Methylobacterium currus: one gene and its partner. Each later gene encodes a partner of the first gene's protein in a complex. Links are inferred from orthologs where the notes say so. Each region holds a gene or a part of one and is shown on either strand. Other genes may lie near its edges. The genes, in order: uvrA and mfd.

Evidence for each region.
Region 2: the proteins of uvrA (region 1) and mfd are in contact, whole or in part, in a crystal structure (PDB 4DFC), measured with the Escherichia coli proteins. The link is inferred for Methylobacterium currus from one-to-one orthologs.

Annotation. Positions count from the first base shown.
Region 1 is NZ_CP028844.1:457,844-472,104, forward strand. Bases 7,275-10,826 are described here. They hold uvrA (excinuclease ABC subunit UvrA), read left to right. Parts: upstream 7,275-7,629; coding sequence 7,630-10,626; downstream 10,627-10,826. Other genes in these bases: DA075_RS32250 (Lrp/AsnC family transcriptional regulator), read left to right, coding at 7,275-7,447. Also shown: ilvC (ketol-acid reductoisomerase), read left to right, coding at 1-414; DA075_RS32225 (alpha/beta hydrolase), read left to right, coding at 929-2,332; DA075_RS32230 (GMC family oxidoreductase), read left to right, coding at 2,329-3,882; DA075_RS32235 (SDR family oxidoreductase), read left to right, coding at 3,879-4,757; DNA starvation/stationary phase protection protein Dps, read left to right, coding at 4,956-5,510; DA075_RS32245 (1-aminocyclopropane-1-carboxylate deaminase), read right to left, coding at 5,805-6,815; more of DA075_RS32250, read left to right, coding at 6,983-7,274; DA075_RS32260 (transporter family protein), read left to right, coding at 10,975-11,973; DA075_RS32265 (S1C family serine protease), read left to right, coding at 12,195-13,166; DA075_RS32270 (DUF1127 domain-containing protein), read left to right, coding at 13,686-13,835; methylenetetrahydrofolate--tRNA-(uracil(54)-C(5))-methyltransferase (FADH(2)-oxidizing) TrmFO, read left to right, coding at 14,009-14,261. UniProt on the Escherichia coli protein: The UvrABC repair system catalyzes the recognition and processing of DNA lesions. UvrA is an ATPase and a DNA-binding protein. A damage recognition complex composed of 2 UvrA and 2 UvrB subunits scans DNA for abnormalities.
Region 2 is NZ_CP028843.1:4,322,209-4,337,116, forward strand. What follows is about bases 4,735-8,933. They hold mfd (transcription-repair coupling factor), read right to left. Parts: upstream 8,538-8,933; coding sequence 4,935-8,537; downstream 4,735-4,934. Other genes in these bases: DA075_RS20105 (FAD assembly factor SdhE), read right to left, coding at 8,808-8,933. Also shown: DA075_RS20085 (DUF502 domain-containing protein), read left to right, coding at 66-830; DA075_RS20090 (TonB-dependent receptor), read left to right, coding at 1,151-3,301; DA075_RS20095 (fatty acid desaturase), read left to right, coding at 3,673-4,689; more of DA075_RS20105, read right to left, coding at 8,934-9,104; ATP-dependent DNA helicase RecG, read left to right, coding at 9,284-11,398; DA075_RS20115 (hypothetical protein), read right to left, coding at 11,529-11,873; DA075_RS20120 (AMP-binding protein), read right to left, coding at 12,081-13,361; DA075_RS20125 (invasion associated locus B family protein), read left to right, coding at 13,778-14,527; DA075_RS20130 (class I SAM-dependent methyltransferase), read right to left, coding at 14,669-14,908. UniProt on the Escherichia coli protein: Couples transcription and DNA repair by recognizing RNA polymerase (RNAP) stalled at DNA lesions. Mediates ATP-dependent release of RNAP and its truncated transcript from the DNA, and recruitment of nucleotide excision repair machinery to the damaged site.

The DNA of each region.
Region 1 (14,261 bases):
CTCGTCGAGCTGATCAAGGCCGGCTTCGAGACCCTGGTCGAGGGCGGCTACGCCCCCGAGATGGCGTATTTCGAGTGCCTCCACGAGGTGAAGCTGATCGTCGACCTCATCTACGAGGGCGGCATCGCCAACATGAACTACTCGATCTCGAACACCGCCGAGTACGGCGAGTACGTCACCGGACCGCGAATCATCACGCCCGAGACCAAGGCCGAGATGAAGCGGGTGCTGACCGACATCCAGAACGGCACCTTCACCCGCAACTGGATGCTGGAGAACAAGGTCAACCAGACCTCGTTCAAGGCCACCCGCGCCCGCAATGCCGCCCACCCGATCGAGGAGGTCGGCGAGCGCCTCCGCGGCATGATGCCGTGGATCAAGGAGAAGGCCCTGGTCGACAAGGCCAAGAACTAACATTCCGGTGCCGCGGCCCCTTCGGACGGGCCGCGGCTCATCCAGCGAACGCCGCGCGGACCTTCCGTCCGCGCGGCGTTCGCGTTGTCCGGATCGTCTCGGGGACCGAGTTGATTCCGCGACCGGCGCAGATCGGGGGATGCCTCCGGCCCCCGCGGCGAGATGTGACGGTTACCTGTGTGGCTCCGACGGTGCGTCGCCCAGGATGAAGCCACGGCTCGAACTTTGGACTTTGAGGAATTTAACATAGGTAAAATTTGCCGACAGCCGGTTGAATGCTGAAGGCGCCAGCCGATCGACGGGACGTCGGGGACGTATAGTTTCACCCTTGTGGATTGATGATGGTCTGTCGAGGCAGGCCCTCGCGGCCGCCGTGATCGCATCGAGACTGTCGGAATGGCCGCGCGCCGGCCGGCCTGTTTCGTCAAGGGCTCGACACATCATGCGAGGGTGCTGCAAGGCGCCGCGGGCGCCGCGCCGTTGACGCAAGGCAGGGCCGCGCGATCTCGCCGGCATGATTGACGAACCCGTCCTCTTCTGCCTGCACGTCCTCGGAGGCAGCGCCCGCACGTGGCGCCCCCTCGCCGCGCGTCTCGGCCCCACCGTGCGATGCGTCGCCATCGACCTGCCGGGCTTCGGCGACGAAGCCCACCGGCCGGGCGGCGACGTCGCCGCCATGGCCGACCACGTCGCGGCCCGCATCCGGACCGAGGCTCCGCCCGGGCCCTGGCTGATCGCCGGCAACAGCATGGGGGCGAAGGTCGCCCTGGCGCTGGCGCGACGCCACGAGGACGGCGATCCCGCGCTTGCCGGCCTCGCCGGCCTCGTGCTGCTGGCCGGCTCGACGCCTTCGCCCGAGCCGATGGCGGAGGAGCGCCGGCAGGCGATGATCGCCTGGATCGACGCCGATCCGGCGACCCGCCGCCGCGAGGCCGAAGCCTTCGTGGCGGCGAATGTCGGTGCGCCCCTGGCGCCGGAGGACCACGCCCGGACGGTCGAGGACGTGCTGCGGGCGAACCCGCAAGCCTGGAAGGCCTGGCTCACCGGCGGCGCCAACGAGGATTGGCGCGCGCGCATCGGAACCCTCTCCACGCCGGCTTTGGTGGTGAGCGGGGCGGAGGACGGCGATCTCGGGCCCGAGGCGCAGGCGGCGCTGACCCTGCCCCACCTCGCCCGCCACCGCCACGAGGTGATGCTCGGCGCCGGTCACCTGCTGCCGCTGGAGCGGCCCGACGCCCTTGCCGCGCTGATCCGCGATTTCCTCTCGGCCCCGCCGGCGACCACCGAAGCCCCGACCCTGACGCCGGCCTTCGCGGCGCTGATGGGCTCGGACCGGGTCAATTCCCGCCTGCGCGCGACGCTCCGCGAGCGGATGCGCGAGCCGGACGGGCCGTTCTGCTTGGACGCGGAGGAGCGCGCGACGCTCGAAGCCTGCCTCGACCGGGTGCTGCCGCAGGACGGTCCGGGCCGGATCGACCTCGCCCGCCGCATCGACGCGCGGCTCGCCAGCGGCACCGGCGACGGCTGGCGCTACGCCTCCCTGCCGCCGGACGCGGAGGCCTATTCCCGCGCCCTGCGGAGTCTCGATGCCGCCGCCCGCGCGGCGCACGGGAGCGCCTTCGCCGCCCTCGACGGCGCGAGCCGGGACGCGCTCCTCGACTGCGCCGCCGCCGGGCGCCTGCCGGCAATCCCTGACGGCCTCGCCTCCGAACTGATGACCTGCTGGTTCGAGGAGCTGCGCGGCGAGGCGGTGCGGACCTGGCTCGCCCATCCCGCCGGCCTCGCGGCGATCGGCTTCACGGGGATCGGAGCCGGGGGCGACGATGCCGACGCCCTCCCGGGCTACCGGCTGACCGGCCTGAACGAACGCGAATCCTGGGAAGCCCCGGTCCTCGACACCGTTGGAGACGTTCGATGAACCTCGCGGGGCAAAGCCGCTACGGCCACGACGAGGTCGTCGACGTCGTGGTGGTCGGGACCGGGGCGGGCGGCGCGCCGCTCCTCGCCGAGCTTGCGGCCGCGGGCCTCAGAGTCGTCGCCCTCGAAGCCGGGCCGAACTTCGACCCGGCCGGGTACGGCTTCGACGAGACGCTCGCCGACGAGATCTACTGGACCGAGGAGCGCCTGAGCGGCGGCTCGACCCCGGAAGCCTTCGGCGCCAACAACAGCGGCACCGGGATCGGCGGATCGACCCTGCATTGGGGCGCCTTCGTGCCCCGGGCCGATCCGCGCGACTTCCGCCTGAACACCGAGACCGGCGAGGGCTGCGACTGGCCGATCGACCACGCCGAGCTGGTGCCGTTCTACGACCGCGTCGAGGCCTTCATCGGCACGTCCGGCCCGACGCCCTATCCGTGGGACGAGGCCCGGCGCTTCCCGCTGCCGCCGGTGCTCCGCAACGGCCCGGCCCAGCTGATGGCCTCGGCCTGCGACCGGCTCGGCATCACCGCCACCGACGCGCCGGCCGCGGTCGTCTCGCGCGACTTCACGCCTGGAGCCGATGTGCCGGAGCGCAAGGCCTGCATCCATTGCGGCTATTGCCACCAGGGCTGCCGCACCCGCGCCAAGGCCAGCATGGACGTGACCTACCTGCCCCTCGCGGTGGCGAAGGGCGCCGAGATCCGGCCTGAGGCCCGGATGCACGGGGTCGAGCGCGACAGGGCCGGGCGGATCACGGCGGTGATCTATCGCAGCGGGGGCCGTGACCATCGCCAGCGTTGCGCCAACCTGATCCTGTGCGCCGGCGCCGTCGAGACGCCGCGGCTCCTGCTCCATCTCGACCTCGCCACGCGCAGCGGCCAGGTCGGCCGCAACTATATCGGCCACGTCGCCACCCAGGTCTGGGGCACCTTCGCGGACGAGGTCGGCATGAACCGCGGCTACCCGTCCTCGCTCATCACCGAGGATTACACCCGGCCGAAGGGGGCCGGCTTCGCCGGCGGCTACCTGGTGCAGAGCCTCGGCGTCGAGCCGTTGACCTGGGCCAACTCCGTCGCCCGCGGCCGCGGCCTGTGGGGGACGGCGCTCACCGATTACCTCAGGCAGTACATCCGTGTCGCCGGCATCGGCATCAACGGCGAGACGCTGCCCTGCGACGCGAACGTCCTGACGCTGTCGGACGAGACCGACGCGCTCGGGATGCGCAAGGCCCGTATCAGCTTCGGCTACGGCCCGAACGAGCACAGCCTCAACGCCCACGCCACGAAGGTGATGCGCGCGATCTGGGAGGCGGCGGGCGCCAGCGACATCTGGGTGCTGGAGCGCGTCGCCCACACGCTGGGCACCTGCCGGATGGGACGGAACCCCGACGACTCCGTGGTCGATGCCGTCGGGCGGAGCCACGAGGTCGAGAACCTGTGGATCTGCGACGGGTCGGTCTTCCCGAGTTCGCTCGCGGCGAATCCGGCCCTGACCATCATGGCGTTGTCCCTGCGCACCGCCGGCGCGTTCCTGAAGGGCACTCGATGAACGACGATCCCCGCGAGGCCGGACCCCGGCCGCCCTTCCCCGGCGCGCAGCAGCAGCCGCGCCCCGGCCTCACCGGGCCGATGGACCCTCCCCCCGACCACGGCGAGGAGAGTTACGTCGGCAAGGGCCTGCTCACCGACAAGGTCGCGATCGTCACCGGGGGCGATTCGGGCATCGGCCGCGCGGTCGCCATCGCCTATGCCCGCGAGGGGGCGGACCTGGCGATCTCCTACCTCGACTCCGAGGAGGTCGACGCGCAGGCGACCAAGGCCTGGGTCGAGAAGGCGGGCCGGCGCTGCCTCCTGATCCCGGGCGACCTGCGCGACGAGGCGCATTGCCGGGCGGTGGTGGCGAAGACGGTGGCGGAGTTCGGCCGCATCGACGTGCTGGTCAACAACGCTGCCGCGCAGGTGGTGAACGAGGGCCTCGACGACGTCACCGCCCACGATGTCGAGGGCTCGTTCCGCGCCAACGTCTTCGCGATGATCTACCTGGCGCAGGAAGCCGTGCCGCATATGCGGCCGGGCTCGGCGATCGTGAACTCGACGAGCCAGCAGGCCAAGGTCGCGGATGCCAGCATGCTGGTCTACGCCGCCACCAAGGGGGCGATCAGCACGCTCACGGTCGGCCTGTCGAACCTGCTGGCGCCGAAGGGCATCCGGGTCAATTGCGTCGCGCCCGGCCCGGTCTGGACGCCGATCCAGCCGATCGTGAAGTCGCCTGAGCAGATCGAGAAACTGGGCGCCGATACTCCGCTTGGACGGGCCGGCCAGCCGGCGGAGCTGGCCCCCGCCTACGTGCTGCTGGCCTCGCGGGAAGGCAGCTACATGACCGGCGCGCTGGTGCCGGTCACTGGCGGCCAGCCGATGCTCTGACGGACGGGCAGGATGTCGACCGGCGGGGTGTCAGCCCCAGTACCCCCGCCCTAGCTCCTTCGTCATCGGACAGGCCCGGTACGGGCCCGTCCCACCACCCCGGCGCGAAGACCGGGGATGGATCCGAAAACCCCTCCGCAGCCTCGGAACGGCCGCCCGCCGGTCCCGTTGTTGCGGGAAATCCACGGAGTAACCGACATGACGGATTCCCAGGGCAAGGCCGGCCAGCCGCGCCAGCACCGCACCCGCAACAACACCGACTCGAACGCCAAGCGCGTCTCGATCGAGACCCTGAACGCCCGCCTCGCCGACGGCATCGACCTCGCGCTCAACATCAAGCAGGCGCACTGGAACCTGAAGGGCCCGCAATTCATCGGCATCCACGAGATGCTCGACGGGTTCCGCACCGAGATCGACGACCTCAACGACAAGGTGGCAGAGCGCGCCGTGCAGCTCGGCGCCACGGCCCTCGGCACCGCCACGGTGGTCTCCAAGACCTCGAAGCTGTCGCCCTACCCGACCGACATCTACGCCATCGCCGATCATCTCTCGGCCCTGATCGATCGCTACGCCGCCTACGCCAACGCCGTGCGCGAGAACATCGACCAGACCGACGAGGCCGGCGACCCCGGCACCGCCGACCTGTTCACCGAGGTCTCCCGCGCCGTCGACAAGCAGCTGTGGTTCCTCGAGGCCCACGTGCAGGAGCCGACCGGCACGATGCGCGACGGCGACGGCAAGGGCGCGCGCTGAGGGCGACCTATTCGGTGAGTGGGGCCGGCGCCTGAGCCGGCTTCGGTCGCGGCGCATCGTCGATGCGGCGGATCGCGGTTCGTCGAAGACGATGCGGCACACTCGGACAATCGAGCACGGCCCGATCGCGCCACGATCGGGCCGTGGCCTTGTCTCTTCGGGACGGGAGAAGACCGGACCTGCCGCGCCCCGCGGGCGCAGGACTGTCCGGGAAAAAGATTGGCGCGGGTTTCCCCTCTCCCCGCCGGCAGGGAGAGGAGGGGAACCCGCGCCATTTCTTTTCGCCGTCCCGGCTCAGCCGTTGCGGAAGGTGTAGCTGTAGCCGTTGAGGGCTGGCGCGCCCCCGAGATGCGCGTAGAGCACCTTCGACCCCTTCGGGAAGAAGCCCTTCTGGACGAGGTCGATCATGCCCTGCATCGACTTCCCCTCGTAGACCGGGTCGGTGATCATCGCCTCGAGCCGGGCCGCGAGGCGGATCGCCTCGACCGTCTCCTTCGAGGGCACGCCGTAAACCGGGTAGGCGTAGTCCTCCTTGATGACCACGTCGTCCTCGGTGATCTCGCCGGCACCCACGAGGGCGGAGGTGTTCCGGGCGATCTCGAGCACCTGCGCCCGGGTCTGGGCGGGCGTGCAGGAGGCGTCGATGCCGATGACGTTGCGGGCGCGGCCGTCGGGCTTGAAGCCGACCACCATGCCCGCATGGGTCGAGCCGGTGACGGTGCAGACCACGATGTAGTCGAAGTGGAGGCCCATCTCGGCCTCCTGCCGGCGCACCTCCTCGGCGAAGCCGACATAGCCCAGGCCGCCGAACTTGTGCACCGAGGCGCCGGCGGGGATCGCGTAGGGCTTGCCGCCCTTGGCCTTCACGTCCTCGATCGCCTGCTTCCAGCTGTCGCGGATGCCGATGTCGAAGCCCTCGTCGACGAGCTGCGACTCGGCGCCCATGATCCGCGTCAGCATGATGTTGCCGACCCGGTCGTAGACCGCGTCCTCGTGCGGCACCCAGGCTTCCTGGATCACCCGGCACTTCATGCCGATCTTGGCCGCCACCGCCGCCACCATGCGGGTGTGGTTCGACTGCACGCCGCCGATCGACACCAGGGTGTCGGCGCCCGAGGCGATCGCGTCCGGCACGATGTATTCGAGCTTGCGCAGCTTGTTGCCGCCATAGGCGAGCCCCGAGTTGCAATCGTCGCGCTTGGCATAGATCTGCACGTCGCCGCCGAGATGGGCGGTCAGGCGCGGCAGGTGCTCGATCGGGGTCGGGCCGAAGGTCAGGGGATAGCGCTCGAACTGCGACAGCATCGAAGGGATCATCGCCGGGGTCCTATATGGAAGCCGGGCTCAACCTAGCAGGACTTCGACGGAAGGTGCTCTCGAACTTGCGCGATCTTCGATGGCCGGCACGGCCGGATCGGCCATCCATGTGCTAGATCCGTCCAATTCCGGGCTGCCGGATGGAAGGACCTCTCATGGCTACCGGGCTCGACCGCATCGACGTGAAAATTCTCCGGCTCCTGCAAGAGGATGGCCGGATCGGCAACGCCGAGCTCGCCAAGCGCGTCAACACCAGCCCGGCGACCTGCCACCGTCGCACCCAGCGCCTGTTCGACGAAGGGTACTTTCGCGGGGTGCGCGCCGTGGTGGCGCCGGAGAAGGTCGGGCGCGGCTCGCTGGTCCTCGTCGGCGTGGTGCTCGACCGCTCGACGCCGGAGAGCTTCTCCGCCTTCGAGGCTGCGGCCCTCGCCATGCCGACCCTGCTCGATTGCCACCTCGTCGCCGGCGACTTCGACTACTTCCTCAAGATCCGCGTCTCCGACATGGCCGACTTCAACCGGATGCACAGCGAGATCCTGATCGCCCTGCCCGGGGTGCGCCAGACCCGGACCTTCTTCGTCATGAAGGAGGTGATCGACAACGCGCCCTTGAGCTTGTGAGAACGCGGCGGTTGCCGCTGTACGCAGTTTGTTCTAGTCCTGGGGTCAGACTTGGCTCGGGCGCCCCTGCGCCCCATCTGGTCACCATCACGGTCGATGGGCTCCCCAAACGTCACGGGCTCCCGGTCGATCCCGGTCCCATCAAGCCTGGCCGTGTCGTCCCCGGCCCGGAGCCCCTCTGCATGGCCTCTCTCGACAAGCTCTTCGACCGTTCCGCGGAGGGCCGCGTGATCGCGGTGCGGGGCGCCCGCGAGCACAACCTGAAGAACGTCGACCTGACGATCCCCCGCGACAAGCTCGTGGTGTTCACCGGGCTGTCCGGCTCCGGCAAGTCGTCGCTCGCCTTCGACACCATCTATGCCGAGGGGCAGCGCCGCTACGTCGAGTCGCTCTCGGCCTATGCCCGCCAGTTCCTCGAGATGATGGCCAAGCCCGACGTCGACCAGATCGACGGGCTGTCGCCGGCGATCTCGATCGAGCAGAAGACGACGTCGAAGAACCCGCGCTCGACGGTCGGCACCGTCACGGAGATCTACGACTACATGCGCCTCCTGTGGGCGCGGGTCGGCATCCCGTACTCGCCGGCGACCGGCCTGCCGATCGAGAGCCAGACCGTCAGCCAGATGGTCGACCGGGTGCTGGCGCTCCCCGAGAAGACCCGGCTCTACCTGCTGGCGCCCGTGGTGCGCGGCCGTAAGGGCGAGTACCGCAAGGAGATCGCCGACTTCCAGAAGAAGGGCTTCCAGCGCCTGCGCATCGACGGCGAGTACTACGCCATCGACGACGTGCCGAAGCTCGACAAGAAGCTCAAGCACGACATCGACGTGGTGGTCGACCGGATCGTGGTGCGGGCCGACATGGCCTCGCGGCTGGCCGATTCGTTCGAGACCGCCCTGGAGCTCGCCGACGGCATCGCTCTCGTGGCCTTTGCCGATATGCCCGAGGACGGGCCTTCCCCCGAGCCGATCACCTTCTCGTCGCGCTTCGCCTGCCCGGTCTCCGGCTTCACGATCCCGGAGATCGAGCCGCGGCTGTTCTCCTTCAACAATCCCTTCGGCGCCTGCCCGACCTGCGGCGGCATCGGCCACGAGATGCGGATCGACCCGACGCTGGTCATCGCCGACGAGGCCCTGAGCCTGTCGCGCGGCGCCGTCGCGCCCTGGGCGAAATCGACCTCGCCCTATTACGGGCAGACCCTGGAAGCCCTGGCGAGGCACTACCGCTTCCGCACCGACACGCCCTGGGCCAAGCTCACCGAGGCCGCCCGCCAGGTGGTGCTCTACGGCTCGGACGGCGACGAGGTCCGCTTCGCCTACAATGACGGGCTGCGCGCCTACGAGGTCTCGAAGCCGTTCGAGGGCGTGATCCCGAACCTGGAGCGACGCTACAAGGAGACCGACAGCGACGCGGCGCGGGAGGATATCGGCCGGTTCATGGCCGAGACGCCATGCTCGGCCTGCAAGGGCAAGCGGCTGAAGCCCGAGGCGCTGGCGGTGAAGATCGCCGGCTTCGACATCGGTGACGCCACGGTGCTCTCGGTGCGCGACGCGCATCGCTGGTTCGGCGAGCTGCCCGGGCAGCTGAGCGCGAAGCACAACGAGATCGCGGCCCGCATCCTCAAGGAGATCCGCGACCGGCTGACCTTCCTGGTCGATGTCGGGCTGGAATACCTCACGCTCGCCCGCGGCTCCGGCTCGCTCTCGGGCGGCGAGAGCCAGCGCATCCGCCTCGCCTCGCAGATCGGCTCGGGCCTGACCGGCGTCCTGTATGTCCTCGACGAGCCCTCGATCGGCCTGCACCAGCGCGACAACGAGCGCCTGCTCGGCACGCTCAAGCGCCTGCGCGACCTCGGCAACTCGGTGATCGTCGTCGAGCACGACGAGGACGCGATCCTGCAGGCCGACTACGTCGTCGATGTCGGGCCCGGCGCCGGCATCCATGGCGGGCAGATCGTGGCGCAAGGCACGCCGCCCGAGCTGCTGGCCGATCCGAACTCGCTGACCGCGAAGTACCTCACCGGCGCCCTCTCGGTGCGGGTGCCGAAGAGCCGGCGCAAGGCGAAGCGCAACCCGGCCGCCAAGGTCGAGGCGCCCGAGCCTCAGATGCTGCGCCTCGTCGGTGCCCGCGGCAACAACCTGAAGGACGTGACCGCGGAGATCCCGCTCGGCACCTTCACGTGCATCACCGGCGTCTCGGGCGGAGGCAAGTCGACCCTCGTGGTCGACACGCTCTACAAGGCGGTGGCGCGCAAGCTCAACGGGGCGCTGGAGCATCCCGCGCCCCACGACCGGATCGAGGGGCTGGAGCATCTCGACAAGGTCATCGACATCGACCAGTCGCCGATCGGCCGGACCCCGCGCTCGAACCCCGCCACCTATATCGGCGCCTTCACGCCGATCCGCGACTGGTTCGCCGGCCTGCCCGAGGCCAAGGCGCGCGGCTACCAGCCGGGCCGGTTCTCGTTCAACGTCAAGGGCGGGCGCTGCGAGGCCTGCTCGGGAGACGGCGTCATCAAGATCGAGATGCACTTCCTGCCGGACGTCTACGTGACCTGCGACGTCTGCAAGGGCAAGCGCTACGACCGCGAGACCCTGGAGGTGAAGTACCGCGAGCGCTCGATCGCCGACGTGCTCGACATGACGGTGGAGGAGGCCGCCGACCTGTTCAAGGCGGTGCCGGCGATCCGCGAGAAGCTTGAGACCCTGGCCCGGGTCGGCCTCGGCTACGTCCGGGTCGGCCAGCAGGCCACCACCCTGTCGGGGGGCGAGGCGCAACGGGTGAAGCTGTCCAAGGAGCTGTCGAAGCGCGCCACCGGCCGCACCCTCTACATCCTCGACGAGCCGACCACCGGGCTGCACTTCCACGACGTCGCCAAGCTGATGGAGGTGCTGCACGAGCTGGTCGACCAGGGCAACAGCGTCGTGGTGATCGAGCACAACCTGGAGGTCATCAAGACCGCCGACTGGGTGATCGACATGGGCCCCGAGGGCGGCGACGGCGGCGGCACCATCGTGGCGCAGGGGACGCCGGAGGACATCGCGGCGTCCGAAGGCAGCCATACCGGCCGCTTCCTGCGCGAGGTCCTGGCCCGTCGGCCCGCCGTCCCGCCCGCCGCGAAGACCGCCTCGAAGGCGCCCCGGACCCGCAAGTCGGCCTCCAGCAAGCAGGCCGCCGAATAGGATTCGCGCGAAAACGCCCGCGAATTGGGACCGCATAGGCGCTTCAAGCCCCTGTGCGGTGCAGCAATTCGGTCTTTCCGCCCCGCTTCCAACATTGTACCACTAAAGTACAAAACTGCGCCCGCATGACAAAAATGCGTCATTTGCGCAACGCGTCAGCGTAGCTTGCGTCGCCACCGAGCAAAATGCTGGCATTCCGAGCGTCGCTGTTGGAACAATATGGGCGTTCAGACTGCTGCACGGTCGACGCCGAAGAGCCCACCGAATCAAGCACGCATCGAGTGCGTGCGGTGTCGGTGCTGCATCATGCGCGCGTCGAGTCCGATAAGGATTTGGGAAGGAATGCTCATGGTCAAGTATTGGCTGGCCGCGGGGGCGGCTGCCCTGTCGCTGACCGCGACGGCGGCTTTCGCGCAAAGCACGACGGTGCCGGGCGAGCAGGTCGGCCTTGCCATCGGCGCGCCGCTGCCCGAAGGCGTCTACGCGATCGACACCTTCACCTTTCGCAGCCCCGACGGACCGAACGCGACCTCGACCGACACCGCGGTCAACGTCCCGGTCCTGGTCTGGTCGACGCCCTGGAAGGTCCTGGGCGCGCGCTTTGAGGCGGTGATCGCCCCGCCGACCGTCTTCACCTTCTCCCGCGCTGCCGGCGGCCGCGACACCAGCATCAATGTCGGCACCTTTCTCGGCGGCATCTTCGCCTGGGACCTCGGCAACAATGTCGGCGTCAGCTACCTGGCCGGCGTCTACCTGAACGAGCTGAATGGCGGCCGCGGCGGCGGCTTGCCGATCCTGGCCTCGAACACCTACCGGCAGGGCTTCGGCATCAGCTATACGGGCGACGGCTGGAACATCACCGCCAACCTGACCTACAATTTCTACGACGTGCCGGCCCGGTTCGGCGGCCGCAACGGCATCCCGGGCTTCTACGGCAGCCAGTACCCGACCGACGCCCTCAACCTGGACCTGACGGCGACCAAGAAGTTCGGCAAGTTCGAGATCGGCGCCATCGGCTACGGCACCACCAACCTGCCGAATCGCGGCCCCCTGCCCCTCGGCACGCCCTGCGCCGGCAACTTCGCCACCTGCGGCACGGTCTCGGGCGGCGGCGGCGGCCGCTTCGCCCTCGGCGGCCTCGTCGGCTACGATTTCGGCAAGTTCTCGGTCCAGGCCTGGGTCGCCCGAGACGTCGCCACGTCGGCCCGCCAGATCTCGCCGGTCACCGGACTGCCGACCAACCGGGAGGCCTACTCGACCGAGGGCTGGTTCCGCGTCATCGCCCCGCTCTACACCGTCGCGGTGGTCGCCGAGCCGGAGCCGGTTCCCCTCGTGCGCAAGTACTGAGCCGCGACGCCGGAGAGACCCAGGAGAGCTTTCACCGGAGATCCACCAAGAGACCCCTCCTCTCCCGCCCGGCTCCGCGAGCCGGGCGTTTTCATTGGTGCACGCGCCATGCCTGTCGGGCCCGGCTCCGCGACCTATAACGGGAGCGAGCGGGCGGGGCTTTCGATCCCTGCCGGACGAGACGAGACACGGGGCGCTCGAGGCCCCGGCAGGAGGCCATCATGGCGGCGCCCGGCGACTGGAAGATCCCCTCCGCGGTGCAGCCCCGCCCGGCCGCCTATTCCTACGACCTCGACCAGACCCTGACCGCCATCGTCGCCCTGTCCTCCCGGGTGCCGGACGGCGCCTACACCGCCGAGATCCTCGGCACCGAGCGGGCCGGCAACGGCGTCCTGATCGGCGAGGACGGGCTGGTGCTCACCATCGGCTACCTGATCACCGAGGCCGAGAGCGTCTGGCTCACGGCCCATGACGGCCGCACCGCGCCCGGCCACGTCGTCGGCTACGACGCCGCCACCGGCTTCGGCCTGGTGCAGGCGCTCGGCCGCCTCGACCTGCCGTATCTGCCGCTGGGCAGCGCCGAGGGCTTGCGCGTGGGCGACCGGCTGGTGATGGCCGGGGCCGGCGGCCGCTCCCGCGCCGTCGCCGCCGAGGTGGTGGCGCGGCAGGAATTCGCCGGCTACTGGGAATATCTCCTCGACGACGCGATCTTCACCGCGCCCTCGCACCCGCATTGGGGCGGCGCGGCGCTGATCGGTCCGGCGGGCGAGCTCACCGGCATCGGCTCGCTCCAGCTCCAGCAGGGCGGCCGCGACAGCCGCGCCATCAACATGGCGGTGCCGATCGACCTCCTGAAGCCGATCCTTCACGACCTGACCACGCTGGGCCGGGTCTCCGGCCCGCCCCGGCCCTGGCTCGGCCTCTACGCCACCGAGATGGACGACCAGGTCGTGGTGATGGGTCTCTCGCCCCGCGCCCCGGCCGAGACCGCCGACCTGCGCGCCGGCGACATCCTGCTGGCGGTGGGCCAGACCGAGGTGAATGACCTCGCGGGCTTCCTGCGCGCCGTCTGGGCGCTGGGCCCCGCCGGCATCACCGTGCCGCTGACGGTGCATCGCGACGGGCGGACCCTGAGCCTGTCCGTCGTCTCGGCCGACCGGTCGACCTTCCTGGTGGCGCCGCGGCTGCATTGAGCCGGGCGGTTCGGCGCCTCGGAAGCCGTCCCCGGATTGGCGGGCGACATGGCTGTCTGGAGGCAATCATGGCTGTCCGGGGGAGATGAGGCATCGGTCTCCTCCCCTCCCCTCGCCGCAGGACTGTCCGGGCAGAGCGAAGAGTGCGGGTCTCTCGACCCGGCACCGGACGCGCCCGTCGCGGCACTGCACACCGGATCGCCACCGGCTGCCGCATCCCCGATCCCTCTCCCTTCGCACCGCGCCGCCCGCCCGCTCCGCATCCCCGCCCTTCGCGTGTGCAGCATAGTGCCTAAATGCCGGGAATCCCTGCGATTCATGCGCCAGAGTGCTGCCAAATCGGCAGGCACGGGGGTTGGTTGACGATTCCCTGCGCGCTGCATGTGAGTCGTGCATAGCTGGCTTACGCGACTCCGCCTCCCACCAGCGAAGCCATTTCCCATATGGTGCGTTGCAACAGAAGCAGGCAGGCGGTGCCGAAACGGTTCGCACCGGCTGCCCGCCAAGAGGTCAAATCCGATGTTCGTTTCCCTCATCCTCAGCAAGATCCGCTCGTACCTCCGCTACCGTGAGACCGTGCACGAGCTGTCGCGTCTGTCCGACCGCGAGCTCGACGATCTCGGCATCAGCCGCTTCGAGATCCAGGGTATCGCCCGCTCGGTCGCGTAAGCCCCCGAAAGCGTACCAAGTACCCGCGTACCGAGTACTCCAAGTCGATAGAAAGCCTTCGGGCTCCTCATCGTCTCGCGCGCCCGCCCCTCTCGGCGGGCGTTCGCATGTTCGGATCCCGGCACGGATCCGTCGGTGTTGCATCGGCGGCACTCGATCCGATATGCCGCGTCATGTCCGGATCAAACCCCATTCACGTCGTCGGCGGCGGCCTCGCCGGCTCGGAAGCGGCCTGGCAGATTGCCGAGGCGGGCCTTCCCGTGGTGCTGCACGAGATGCGGCCCCTGCGCGGCACCGAGGCGCACCAGACCGACGGTCTCGCCGAACTCGTCTGCTCGAACTCGTTCCGCTCCGACGATCCGCAACTCAACGCCGTCGGGCTGCTGCATCAGGAGATGCGCCGCCTCGGCTCGCTGATCATGCGCT
Region 2 (14,908 bases), on another replicon or contig:
CAGCGCAGCAAACCGCTACCTCTTCGGGGGCAGGGGGCGCCTGCCCGGGTCGAGAATCGCAGATCGTGTCGGAAACCTCGCCGTTGATCCCCGATCCGGACCCGCCGGCCACCCGCAAGCGGGTCAGCGTCCGCGGTCGCCTGCGGAACTACTTCTTCACCGGCGTGATCGTCGCCGGCCCCCTGGCGATCACGATCTACATCACCTGGTGGTGCATCAGCCTGATCGACGGCTGGGTCAAGCCGCTGGTGCCCTCGGCCTACCTGCCGGACCACTACCTGCCGTTCAGCGTGCCGGGCCTCGGCCTCGTCATCGCCTTCGTGGCGCTGACGACCCTCGGCGCGCTGACCGCCAACCTCGTCGGCCGCTCGGTGGTGGAGTTCGGGGAGGTGCTGCTCGCCCGCACCCCGGTGATCTCGGGCCTCTATCGCGGCCTGCGCCAGGTCTTCGAGACGCTGTTTTCCACCAGCGGCACCTCGTTCCGGACCGTCGGCCTGGTCGAGTTCCCGGTGAAGGGCACATGGTCGATCGTGTTCCTGTCGGCGCCGGCCGGGCCGGACGTGCAGACGGCATTGGGATCCGAGCTCGACCATGTCGGCGTGTTCCTGCCCTGCGCCCCGAACCCGACCACCGGCTTCTTCTTCTACCTGCCCCGCTCCGAGGTGATCGAGCTGTCGATCAGCGTCGACGACGCCGCCAAGCTGGTGATGTCGGCCGGCGTGATCCAGCCCGAGGATCCGCAGACCCGCCTGCAGGCGATGGCGGCGGGCCTGCGCGCCGCCCAGGTCGGCCCGATCGACGTGCCGGCGCGGGACCGGATGGACGCCTGACGCCGCCCCACGTTCGAGAGACGGGCGGTCATCCGCCGGATACGGCGGCGTTACCGATGTGACGCATTTCAGCAACAGGTGCGCCGGCTCGCAACGGCGACGCTTCCTTGAACGATTGCAAATCACCGGCGGTAATGCAGCGCGGCCAAGCGCTTCCGCATCTCGTCCCGACTTTATCTTATAATAGATAAAAACAAGCTCTGTTGGTTTCTGACAGTTCCGCCGTTGCGGAGCCGGCTCTTCGCTGCCAAGGCCGAAAGGTCTCGCAAGACCAGGGCGCTCCCTGCGAGACGGTCATCTCATCTTTCGGACGATCCGCCATGACGAAGCCGGCCGCGCATGCCCGCGCCACCCTGTTGCTCGCCACCACGATGCTGGCGCCCGCGGCGTCCCTGGCGCAGCAGCCCGTCCCGCCCGAGGGCGAACTGGCGCTCGAGACGATCGATGTGGCGGGGCTCCGGGCCGGCGGGCGCGGCGACACGGTCGGCTACCTCACTCGGCGCACCGCCTCGGCGACCCGCACCGACACGCCCCTGATCGACACGCCGCAAGCGGTCACCGTGGTGACGCGGGAGCAGATCCGCGACCAGGGCTTCCAGAGCCTCACCGAGGCGATCCGCTACGTGCCGGGGGTGATCCCGCACCAGGGCGAGGGCAACCGGGACGACGTGGTGATCCGCGGCCAGCGCTCCAACGCCGATTTCTACGTCAACGGCATCCGCGACGACGCGCAGTATTTCCGCGACCTTTACAACATCGAGCGGATCGAGGTGCTGAAGGGCCCGAACGCGATGATCTTCGGCCGCGGCGGCGGCGGGGGAATCATCAACCGGGTGTTGAAGGAGGCCGATGGGCTGCCGATCCGCGAGATCGTCGCCCAGGGCGGCGCCTTCGACAACAAGCGCCTCGCCCTCGACATCGGCGACCGGTTCTCGGACGGGGCGTTTGTCCGCCTCAACGGGGTGGTGGAGGAGACCGGCACCTACCGCGACTTCGGCCATATCCGCCGCACCGGCATCAACCCGACCGGGACGCTGGTCCTCGGGCCCGACACCACGCTCAAGCTCTCCTACGAGTATTTTCACGATGACCGCGTCACCGACCGCGGCATCCCCTCGCAATTCGGACGACCCTACCGCTACCGCGAGAATACCCGGACCTTCTTCGGCAACCCGGATCTCAGCTACGCCCGGGTCGATGCCCACATCGCCACCGCCACCCTCGACCACCGCTTCGAATCCGGCGTGCAGCTGCACAGCCAGCTGCGCTTCGCCGATTACGACAAATTCTACCAGAACGTGTTTCCGGGCAGCGCCGTCAACGCCGCCGGCACCAGCATGACCCTGAGCGCCTACAACAACACGACACCGCGCATGAACTATTTCAGCCAGAACGATTTCACCTACAAGTTCGCCACCGGCCCGCTCGCCCACACCCTCCTCGGCGGATTCGAGCTCGGCTACCAGACCGGCCTCGCCTTCCGGCAGGACGGCTTCTTCTCGACCACCGGCACGACCTCGCTGGTGGTGAACCCGCTCTCGCCGGTCTCGCGGGTGCCGGTGAATTTCCGCTATAACGGCGGCAACAACAGCCGCTACGACCTCGGCCTCGCCGCGGCCTATGTGCAGGACCAGGTCGAGATTTCGCCGCACCTGCAGCTGATCGGCGGCCTGCGCTACGACCATTTCGACTTCGCGTCGACCGACCGTGGCACCCAGGTCACCACCGCGCGGATCGACGACCTGGTCTCGCCGCGGGCCGGCTTCGTGGTCAAGCCGTGGGAGAACCTGGCCTTCTACGGCAGCTACAGCGTCTCCTACCTGCCGTCCGCCGGCGACCAGTTCTCCTCCCTGACCCCGGGCCTCTCGATCGCGGTGCCGGAGCGGTTCGAGAACCGCGAGGTCGGCGCGAAGTGGGACGTCTCGCCGGTGCTTCAGCTCACGGCGGCGCTCTACGACCTCGACCGCACCAACCAGCGATTCGCCGACCCGAACCGGCCCGGCTACTTCCTCACCACGGGACAGACCAACACCAAGGGCGCCGAGATCGGCGCCAACGGCTTCATCACCGAATGGTGGCAGATCGCCGGCGGCTACGCCTTCACCGACGCAAGGGTGGTCAACGGCTTCAGCTCCGGCTCGACCGCCATCCGCGCCGGCAACACGGTGGCCCTGGTGCCGTTCAACGCCATCACCCTGTGGAACAAGTTCGCCATCACGCCGGAACTGGCGGTCGGCATCGGCGTCATCAACCAGACCCACACCTTCGCGTCGTCCGACAACACCGTGCGCCTGCCGAGCGTCACCCGGTTCGACCTCGGCCTGTTCTACCAGGTGTCGGAGGGGGTGCGGGCGCAGGTCAACATCGAGAACCTGTTCGACCGGCGCTACATCGCGACGGCGGATGCCAACAACAACATCTCGCCCGGCGCCTCGCGGACGGTGCGCGTGCAGGTGATCGCGCGGTTCTAGAGCGGGCGCCCCCTTCCGGCGAGGATCGTTCGGCCGGCCATGCGCGGGCCGGACGCGATCGTGCCGCAGCATCCCTGGAACAGGCATCTCTCCCGGCCGGCGCGAATGATGCTATGGGGAGCCGCCCTACCTGGAAGCGGCCCGGCCATCCCGGGCCCGCCTCCGGCCCCCATCTTCCTCTTTCGTGGATCACCTCGTCCCCGACAGGCGCCGTCGGAGGCGATCCGTCCGCGGCGGATGCCGCGGGGCCTCCATGCCGGGTCGAGGTCCACCACGCCCGACCGATCACCAGACAGGATTGCCGGCCAACCGTGACAGACGACACAACGAACCCCGCTGCGACCAGCCGGACCGGGGGCGGAGCATCCCGGATCGACGTCGCGGTGCTCGCGCGCGAGGTCGCCCGGCATTGCGCAGCCTATCGGGACCCCGTTCCCCGGCTCGCCCTTCGGCAACTGGCCAACACGCTGCTGCCCTACCTGGCCCTCTGCGCCCTCATGCTCTGGGCGGCCGCGAGCGGCTACGCGCTCCTGGTCCTTCCGCTCGCCCTGCCGGCCGGGGGCCTGCTGGTCAGGCTGTTCATCATCCAGCACGATTGCGGGCATGGCTCGTTCCTGCCCTCCCGCACCGCCAACGACCGGCTCGGCCGGTGCTTAAGCCTCCTGACGGTGACGCCCTACGACAGCTGGAAGCGCGCGCACGCCCTGCACCACGCCTCCACCGGCGACCTCAGCCGCCGCGGCACGGGCGACATCCACACGCTGACCGTGCGCGAATATCTCGCCCTGTCGCGCTGGCACCGGCTCCGCTATCGGCTCTACCGCAACCCGTTCATCCTGATCGTCCTCGGTTCGCCGCTCAACTTCCTGGTGCTGCAGCGGCTTCCCTTCGGGGTCGGCCTGCCCTGGCGCACCGCGTGGCGGGACGTGCTGACCCTCGACCTCGCGCTCGCCGCGATGGTGGCGGCTCTCGCGGTCGCGGCCGGCGGGATCGGGCCGGTGCTCTGGGTGCTGCTGCCGGTCGTCAGTGTCGCCGCCTGGGTCGGCGGCTGGCTGTTCTACGTCCAGCACCAGTACGAGGAGACCGTCTGGGAGGGACCCGAGGCCTGGGACTTCCACCGCGCGGCCCTCGGCGGCAGCTCGTACTACGTCCTGCCGGCCGTGCTGCAATGGTTCACCGGCAATGTCGGCCTGCACCACATCCATCACCTGAACAGCCGCATCCCGAACTACCGTCTCCAGGAATGCCTCGACGGCCATGCGACGCTCAGCGAGGTTGGCCGGCTGACGCTGCGCGACAGCCTGCGCTGTCTCGGGCTCGCCCTCTGGGACGAGGACGCCCGCAAGCTGATCGGGTTCTCAGGGGTGCGGACGCTCCAGGCCGCTTGAAAACCGGGGCGGCGGCGCTTTGGGTCGCGCGCCGCCTTGCGGGGCTTACGCACCGTCTCCCGTCATCCGCCGCTCCGGCGCGGTCATGCAGGATCGTCCCCGCGCCCGAGAGAGGACGGCGCCCGAGCGGGTTTCGCGAAACCGGCCGCCGGTCCGGCGACAGAAAACCTGCGACACGGCAGACACTCAGGCGGACTTGCGTTGGCCTACCCACGCAAGTCCGCCTGAGACCGTCCCCATGCCTCTCAGGCCGCCTTCCTCTTCGTGATCAGCTTCACCAGATCGCGCAGGATCGCCGTCGTCTCCTTCAGCCGCTCGGCCACCGTGGCGAGGTCGCGGATGAACACCACGCTCATGTCGGGCCGCACCTTGGCGAAGGAGCGCTGGTCGGCGATGTAGCCGGCGAGCTTGGCCGGGTTGGCGAAGGAACGATCGCGGAAGTGCATGACGATGCCCTTCGGGCCGGCCTCGACCTTCTCGACGTTGGTCTCGCGGCACAGGATCTTGATCGTCACGATCTTCAGGAGCTGCTCGACCTCCGGCGGCATCGGGCCGAAGCGGTCGATCAGCTCGGCGCCGAAGCTCTCCAGCTCCTGGTCGTTCTCCAGCGTCGCGAGGCGGCGGTAGAGGCCGAGGCGCACCGAGAGATCCGCGACGTAGTCCTCCGGCATCGTGACCGGGGCGCCCAGCGCGATGGTCGGTGACCATTGCTCGTCGGTCGGCAGGGCGTTGCCGGACTTCAGCGCCGCCACCGCGCTCTCCAGCATCTGCTGGTAGAGCTCGTAGCCGACCTCCTTGACGTGGCCGGACTGCTCGTCGCCGAGCAGGTTGCCGGCGCCGCGGATGTCGAGGTCGTGGCTGGCGAGCTGGAAGCCGGCGCCCAGCGTGTCGAGGGATTGCAGCACGGAGAGGCGGCGCTCCGCCTGCACCGTCAGGGTCTTGCCCTCCGGCGTGGTGAACAGCGCGTAGGCCCGGGCCTTGGAGCGGCCGACGCGGCCGCGCAGCTGGTAGAGCTGGGCGAGGCCGAACATGTCGGCGCGGTGGACGATGAGCGTGTTGGCGGTCGGGATGTCGAGGCCCGATTCGACGATCGTGGTGGCGAGCAGGATGTCGTACTGGCCGTCGTAGAAGGCCGTCATCACGTCCTCGAGCTGGCCCGCCGCCATCTGGCCGTGGGCCACCGCCACCTTGGCCTCGGGCACCTCGCGGTCGAGGAAGCGCTTGACCTCCTCCAGGTGCTCGATGCGCGGCACGACGTAGAAGGCCTGGCCGCCGCGATAGCGCTCGCGCAGGAGCGCCTCGCGGATCGAGAGCGGATCGAACGGCATCACGAAGGTGCGCACCGCCAGGCGATCGACCGGCGGCGTGGCGATGATCGAGAGCTCGCGCACCCCCGTCATGGCGAGCTGGAGCGTGCGCGGGATCGGCGTCGCCGAGAGCGTGAGCACGTGCACCTCGGATTTCAGCGCCTTCAGCCGCTCCTTGTGGGCGACGCCGAAATGCTGCTCCTCGTCGATGATGATGAGGCCGAGATCCTTGAAGGTGATATTTTTCGCGAGCAACGCGTGGGTGCCGACCACGATGTCGACCGAGCCGTCGGCGAGGCCTTCGCGCACCTTCTTCAGGTCGGCATTGCCGACGAAGCGCGAGGCCTGGGCGACGTTGACCGGCAGGCCCTTGAACCGGGCCTCGAAGGTGCGGGCGTGCTGGCGCGCCAGGAGCGTCGTCGGCACCACCACCGCCACCTGCTTGCCCGAGAGCGCGGTGACGAAGGCGGCGCGCAGAGCCACCTCGGTCTTGCCGAAGCCGACATCGCCGCAAACCAGCCGGTCCATCGGCCGGCCGGAGGTGAGGTCGCCCAGCGTCGCGGCGATCGCCGCCTCCTGGTCCTCGGTCTCCTCGTAGGGGAAGCGGGCGGCGAACTCGCCGTAGGTCCCTTCCGGCGGCGCCATCTTCGGCGCCGATTTCAGGAAGCGCTCGGCCGCGACCTTGATGAGGGCGCCGGCCATCTCCATGATCCGGCGCTTGAGCTTGGCCTTGCGCGCCTGCCAGGCCCCGCCGCCGAGCTTGTCGAGGGCGACGTCGGCATCCTCCGAGCCGTAGCGGGTCAGAAGCTCGATATTTTCGACCGGCAGCAGCAGCAGGCCGCCGCTATACTGGATCTCCAGGCAATCGTGCGGGGCGCCGGCCGCCGTCACGGTCTTGAGCCCGATGAACCGGCCGATGCCGTGATCGGCATGGACCACGAGGTCGCCGGGCGCCAGTGCCTGCACCTCCAGGATCACGTCCTGGGGCCGCTTGGCCTTGCGCTTGGGCCGCACCAGGCGGTCGCCGAGGATGTCGCCCTCCGCCACCACGGCGAGCTGGCCGGCGGAGAACCCGGCCTCCAACCCCCAGACCGCGACGCCGATATCCTGGCCGCGCTTCATCGCCAGGATGTCGGAGAGCCGGGTGATGCTCTTCGGCTTCGGCAGGCCGTGCTCGGTCAGGACGCCGCAGAGGCGGTCGCGAGACCCCTCCGACCATGCCGCCAGGACGACGTGGTGCCCGGCTCCTTGCAGGTCGCGGACATGGCTCACCGCCGCGTCGAAGACGTTGACGCCCTCCTGCGCCCGCTCCGGCGCGAAGCTGCGGCCGGGCGCTCCCTCGCAGTCGATCAGCCGGCGCCCAGCGACCTCCGGCACATCGAAGGGGGCGAGGCGGGCGACCGTCGCGCTCTCGATGCGTTTCGCCCACTCGTTCGGCGAGAGATAGAGCGCGTCGGCTTTAAGCGGCTTGTAGGGCGCGGTGCCGCTCTGGCGCTCCTTCAGCGCCTCGCAGCGGGCGTCGTAATATTCCTGGACCTGGGACAGGCGCTCGGCCACCGCGTCGTCGGCCTGATGGTCGAGGATCAGCGGCACGCCGGCGACGTAATCGAACAGCGTGTCGAGACGGTCGTAGAACAGCGGCATCCAGTGCTCGAGGCCGGCATAGCGCCGCCCCTCGCTGATCGTCTCGTAGAGCCGGTCGTCGCGGGTCGCCGCGCCGAAGGTGGTGACGTAGCCCTGGCGGAAGCGCCGGATCGTCTCGGTGGTGAGCTGCACCTCGCTCATCGGCACGAGGTCGAGGGACCGCAATTGCCCAATCGTGCGCTGGGTCTCGGGGTCGAAGGCGCGGATCGATTCGAGGGTGTCGCCGAAGAAGTCGAGGCGGACCGGGTTGGCCAAGCCGGGCGGCGACAGGTCGATGATGCCGCCGCGCACCGCGTATTCGCCGGTGTCGCGCACGGTGCCGGTGCGCAGGAAGCCGTTGGCTTCGAGCCAGGCGACGATCTGGTCGGTGTCGAGGGCGTTGCCGGGCGCGGCGGAAAAAGTCTCGACGGCGATGCGCGACTTCGGCGGCACCCGCTGCACCAGGGCGTTGACCGTGGTGGTGAGGATGCGCGGCTTCTCGGCCGAGGAGCGGGTGCGCGCGAGCCGCGAGAGCGCCGTCATGCGCTGCGCCGCGATGGCCGGGTTCGGCGAGATCCGGTCGTAGGGCTGGCAGTCCCAGGCCGGGACGCTCATCACCTCGATCTCGGGCGCCACGAAGGCCAGCGCGCTGGCGAAGGCCGCCGAGCGGGTGCCGTCCCGGGCGACATGGACCAGCACCGCCGGGCCTTCCGCGACCTGCGACAGGGCCCGGGCGAGGTCGGCGACCACAAGGGCGTCGAACCCGTCCGGCACGCGCGCCAGCGTCGCGCTGTCGCCGGCCTTCAGGGCCTCCACGGCCCGGGTCAGCGCCGCGGATTTCGGCAGGGCGAAGCGGGCGGCCGGGGGCTTTTTCGGAGCTGCGGGCGGGGCGGGGGGCTTGGGAGCGGGCTTGGCCATCAGGTTTTTGTTGAGTCTTCAGCGGAGCCTGCTCGCGCAGGGGATCGTGGATTCGCAGGGTCGGTCGGGCGCCAGGATGAAGCGCGGGATAAACCCTCCCCCCTCTGCGGGGGAGGGCGCCCCCCGGATAGGGGCGGGAGAGGGGATCGCGACGCCGCAGGATGTGGCGCCCTTCATGACGGTCGCGGCCTCTCCGGAAGCGGCATCCCCTCTCCCGGCCTACTTCGTAGGCCACCCTTTCCCGCAGGGGGGAGGGCTAGGCGTGGCGCCTCACAGATCCACCGGCGCCCCGTGCTGGTGGAAGGCCTTCATCCGGCGATAGACCGGCGTGTCGTAGTTCGACGGGGCTTCCACCTCGTCGGTGATCCAGCGGAAGAGGTCGCGGTCCGGCACCTCGATCAGCAGCTCGAAATCGTCGAGCTCCTCCTCCGTGAGCGTCCCGATCTCGGCATCCGCGAAGCGGCCCATGATCAGGTCCATCTCCCGGGTGCCCCGGTGCCAGGAGCGGTAGAGGGTGCGGCGGCGGCGCGGATCGAGGTCGGCGCTGGTGCGGGTGGTACCGGTCATCGCGGGACAGTTCCTCGGGCTGGTCCGTGCGGCTTTACCGCCCGGGGCGCGGGTGCGAAACCCTCCGCCTGATATGGGGCGTGAGGCGCGGGATGCGACACTCATATGGCGATCCCGCGGGCCCGCAGAAGCGGCGCGGTGGTGTATAGAGCCCCCGATTGCCCTCCGCTCCCGCCCCGATGTCGCTGCGTCCCTACCTGCTCGATCCCCTGTTCGCCCCCGCCACCGTGCTGCCGGGGGCCGGTCCCAAGGTCGCCGTGCTGATCGACAAGCTCGTCGGCACGCCGGAGCGGCCGGCCCGGGTGGTCGACCTGCTGTTCCATCTGCCCCAGCGCGGCATCGCCCGGCAGCTGCGCGGCTCGATCGCCGAGGCGCCGCCCGGCGAGCCGGTGACGCTCGGCGTGACCGTGGTGGCCCACCGCCCGCCGCAGACCATGGGCGGGCGAAAGCCGTTCCGTGTGCTGGTCGAGGACCAGACCGGCGACATCACCCTGGTGTTCTTCAACCTGCCCCGCGCCCGCATCGAGAAGATGCTGCCCCTCGGCAGCCACCGCTACGTCTCCGGCCGGATCGAGCTGTGGGACGGCTTCCGCCAGATGGTGCATCCGTCCCGCATCCTCGACGAGAAGGGGCTGGCCGACCTGCCGGCGGTGGAGCCGATCTACGGCGCCACGGAAGGCCTGACCTCGCGGGCGATCGGCAAGCTCGCGGTCGCAGCCCTCGACCGGCTGCCGACCCTGCCGGAGTGGCAGGACCGTGCCTACCTCGACCGTCAGGACTGGCCGGCCTTTGCCGACGCGCTCCGCACCGAGCATCGCCCGGCGGAGGCCGCCGAGACCGAGGAGGATCTGAAGACCCCGGCCCGCCGGCGCCTCGCCTATGACGAGCTTCTGGCCTCGCAGCTGGCCCTGGCGCTGGTGCGCAGCCGGATGCACCGCCCGGCCGGCCGCACCAATGTCGGCGACGGGGCGCTGTCGCGGCGGATCGAGGCGGCGCTGCCGTTCGGGCTCACCGGGGCGCAGACCCGGGCGCTCGCCGAGATCCGCGGGGACATGGGCTCGGACCGGCGCATGCTGCGCCTGCTCCAGGGCGATGTCGGCTCGGGCAAGACCGCGGTGGCGCTGCTTGCGATGGCCTCGGCGATCGAGGCCGGGCGTCAGGCGGCGATGATGGCGCCGACCGAGATCCTGGCCCGCCAGCACGCCGAGCGCCTGCGGCCGATGGTGGAGGAGGCGGGCTTGAGGCTCGCGCTGCTCACCGGCCGCGACCGGGCGGCGGAGCGGCGCGCGACGCTGGCCGGCCTCGCCGACGGCTCGATCCACATCGTCGTCGGCACTCACGCGCTGTTTCAGGACGACGTGGCCTTCCACGATCTCGGCCTCGCGGTGGTCGACGAGCAGCACCGCTTCGGCGTGCACCAGCGCTTGGCGCTCGGGGGCAAGGGCGCGGCGGTCGACATCCTGGTGATGACCGCGACGCCGATCCCCCGCACCCTGGCGCTGACCTATTTCGGCGACATGGAGGTCTCGGTCCTCGACGAGAAGCCGGCCGGCCGCCAGCCGATCAAGACGGTGCTGGTCTCGACCGACCGGATCGAGGAGGTGGTGCTGGGCCTCGAACGGGCGCTTGCCAGGGGCGACCGGGTCTACTGGATCTGCCCGCTCGTCGCCGAATCCGAGTATGTCGACCTCGCCGCCGCCGAGGAGCGCTTTTCGGCCCTGCGCGAGCGCTTCGGCGACGCGGTCGGCCTCGTCCACGGCAAGATGCCGGGCAAGGACAAGGACGAGGCGATGGAGCGCTTCGTCGAAGGCACGACGAAGATCCTGGTCTCGACCACGGTGGTGGAGGTCGGGGTGGACGTGCCGCAGGCCACCGTCATGGTGATCGAGCATGCCGAGCGCTTCGGCCTCGCCCAGCTGCACCAGCTGCGCGGCCGGGTCGGTCGGGGCTCGGGCGCCTCGACCTGCCTCCTGCTGTTCAAGGGGCCGCTCGGCCAGGTCGCCCGGGCCCGGCTCGAGATGATGCGCGAGACCGAGGACGGGTTTCGCATCGCCGAGGAGGACCTTCGCCTGCGGGGCGAGGGTGAGGTGCTGGGCACCCGCCAGTCAGGGCTGGCCGCCTTCCGGCTCGCCAGGCCGGAGGCGGACGGCGACCTGATCGTGGCGGCCCGCGACGACGCCCGGCTGATCGTCGAGCGCGATCCGGGGCTCAAGACGGAGCGGGGCCACGCCCTGCGGGCGCTGCTCTACCTGTTCGAGCGGGATGCGGCGGTGAAGCTGTTGCAGGCGGGGTGAGGAGAGAGGCTTCCGAGCAACCTGCGAACCGCCCCGTCCGACGCGCGACCTCATCCTGAGGCGCGCTCGCGCCTCAGGATGAGGTCGGGGGAGGGAGGATCCGGGATGCGACGATCCCGGCGGGCCCGCCTTAGAATTCCGGCTCGTTCAGCACACGCGTGCCGATGCGGCTCTGCAGGTCGATCGGGGCGCCCGTCTGCTGTCCGGCGGCGTCGACCTCGATGACCGGGATGCCGGCGCCGCGCATCTGCTCGCGCAGGCGCTCCGACATCATCCGGAAGGCGCCGCCGGTGTCGCGGGGCGGAACGTGCAGCAGCACCGCCGCCGGGCGCGGCATCATTGCCAGGACATCGTCCGCCGCCTCCAGGGAGGCGGTGACGCTGGCATAGCCCAGCTCGGCCAGTTCGGCGGAGAGGGCCCGGTCGACGGCACGGTGGCCGTCGTCGACGACGAGGACTTTTTGCAGCGCACCCATGTTCAAGCGTTAGCCGATCGCGTGCCTCTCGTGAAGGCACCGGGGCAGTAACGCGGTAAGCCGACGAAGGTTCATCATCTCCGCCGGCCCATGTTAGGCCCATGGCCGGCGGACGATCCCGGACCGGGCTCGGTGATGAGCCGTCAAACGACTGCGGCGGCTGATGTTTTCGCGATTGCGAAAAGGGCTGAAAAATTTGCCGGCGTCCTAGAGAATCTCCGTCACCGCCGTGGCGACCCCGGCGAAGAGCGAGGCCCGGTAGCGCGAGGCCATCCACCCGTCCGGATTTTCGTCCTCGGTGATGCCGCGGCGCAACATGCGGGCGGCGCAGGCCGGCCCGCGGAAGCTCAGGCGCCCGTCCGGATCGCGGCGCAGCTGGATCAGTCCGCCCCGCTCGGTCGCGAGGGCGGCTCGCTCGGGGGCCGCCAGGACGAGGCCGACATCCTGGGCGTCGCGCCGGCCGCACAGCAGGGCGACCTCGTCGAAGGCCAGGATGTCGACCACGCCGGAGCGGCCCGGCAGGCGGGAGCTGAGGCGGCAGGGCGCCCGATGGACATAGGCGAGGGTGCGCAGCCGGCCCGGCACGGTGGTGCGGGAGAATCCCGCCTCCATCCAGGCCGGCACGATCAGATGGGTCGGCACCGGCTGGTCGAGGGCGGCCGAGAGGGTGCCCGCATCGAAGACCGGGTGGCATTCCAGGGTGGCGCCGGCGAGCAGGGCGGCGGCGAGCCCGGTGGCGAGGCCCTTGAGGTCGCTCGGCGGCAGCAGGCTGAGGATCCGCTCGCCGGGCTCGACCCGCAGCGGCACCAGGCAGCCGGCGGCGGCGGCCGTCAGCGCCTCGGCCTCGCGCCGCACGGCCAAGGGGATGCCCTCGGGCTCGGGCGGGGGCCCGGCCGGGCGCGCCGGGGTGGGCCCCGGGGAGCCGCCCGGGAACGCGAAGGTGACGAGGCCGGCGGCCGGCCCGGTGCCGAGGGACGCTGCGTCGCCCCGGTGGTCGAGCACGACCTGGTCGAGGCCGAGCACGCCGTCCGGCACGTGCGGCCCGAAGGCGGCGACGAAGCGTAAGGGGAAGTAGCGCATCGCGACGCGGCACATCTTCTCGGCCGGCCGCTCGGAGCCGAGCGCGCCTTGCGTCAGGACAGCGAGCATCTGCGCTGCCTCGACCGCCTGGAGCAGGCGGTCCTCGTCCCAGGTGACCGGCAGCGGGCAGGGGATGTGGCCGGCCTGCTCGATGGCGAGGAATGCGAGATGCGCCTCGGCCATGCCGGCCATGCACAGGCCGATGGGGCTCCGCGGCGGCAGCCTGAGCTGCTGGAGGCCTTCGGCGAGGCGCGCGACGATCTCGCGGGCGGCGGCGTAGGTCCAGGCGATGGCGGGGCGTCCGCACCAGGCGGGCTTGCTCGCCTGGTCGACGAGCGCGATGCGGGCGGGATGGCGGTCGGCCACGGCGGCCAGGAGTGCCCCCAGCCCCATCGGGGTAGGAGCCATGGGAGCCGGGGCCAAGGCGGCCGACGAGACGGGAGCGTGGGCGGGCGCCGCGGGACCGGCCGGGACGGTCGCCCCCGCCGGATCGGGCGGGGACGACGCGTCGTCTCGTCTCATCGTCGCCTGAGCCGCCAAAGCCGTCACCTTCGTCCGCATGCCGCACCGAGCATCCTGCCCGCGCATGGTTAAGGGCGTTTTAAGCTTACGGGGCCCTCGCGGTCCGCGAAGGGATCGGCTAAGGGGCGGTTCGGTCGGCGGCCGAGGCCTTGCCTTCGCCTCAATCCGGGGGAAAGCAGGCGCCCCGGAGGTCGGGCGGAGCCCTTCGGCCGCGCTCCGCTTGCTGCCAGCGCACCCGCATCCCCGCGGGCTTCGCGCGGCACCGGCCACCGACGTCCTGCCGTTTGAGGGGTCCACTCCTGATGTTCTTCGCGAATCGTCCCGCGCGCCCGAACCAGGCCGCCATCGCCTTCGCCCTGGCTGGCCTCGGGCTCGGTCTCGCGGCCGCCCCGGCCCTCGCCCAGCCCAAGAAGCCCGCCGCTCCGGCGCCGGCCGCTCCCGCTCCGGCGGCGCCCGCCGCGCAGGGCCAGCAGCAGACGGGTCCGATGGTCGTGCAGGTGAAGGCCGAGCCGTCCCAGGCCGACTGGACCAAGGTCTGCGGCAAGGACCAGGGCAGCGGCAACGAGGTCTGCTACACCACCCGCGACTTCGTCTCCGACCAGGGCCAGGCGGTGCTGGCCGTGGCGGTCTATGACATGAAGGGCCCTCAGGGCGCCAAGGTCGTGCGCTTCCTGATGCCGCTCGGCCTGCTGCTGCAGCCCGGCATCCGCTTCACGGTCGATAACGGCCAGCCGACCCCCGGCCGCTACGCCGTCTGCTTCCCGAACGGCTGCTTCGCCGAGGCGCCCGGCCTGAAGGACGAGGTCGTCGCCGCGATGAAGAAGGGCACGACCCTGAACGTCAGCGTGCAGAACCAGATGCAGCGCGAGGTCACCTTCGCGGTGCCGCTGGCCGGCTTCGGCAAGGCCTTCGACGGCGCCCCGATCGACCCGAAGGTGCTCGAGGAGCAGCAGAAGAAGCTCCAGGCCGAGCTGGAGAAGCGCAGCGAGGAGATGCGCAAGCAGCTCGAGCAGAAGGGCGGCGCCGCCCCGGCGGCGGCTCCGGCCAAGTAAGCCAGGCCACGTCAGTCAGTCGGCCCGTCGGGAACGGCCTCTCGCTCGACTGGCCGGGCGCGCGGTGCTGCAATCGACGGAACGATCCGAGCGCCCCGGCATCGACGCCTCGATGCCGGGGCGTTCCGCATGGCCCGAGGCCTACCGCCGCAGGCCGTGCGTCACCCAGTAGTCGCGGGGCACGCAGATCCCGAGCGGGGTCGTGAACTGCGCGTGGAAGGCGATGACGTCGCGCTGCAACTCGGCGCGGCGGTTCTCGTCCAGGCTGGCGGCCAGGGCTTTCATCGGCCCGTAGCCGGTGGAGAAGGTCTCCCAGGCGGCCTCCGGGCTCGCCTCGCGGTAGAACGAGACGCCTTTCTCGAAGGCGAGATCGAAATCCCG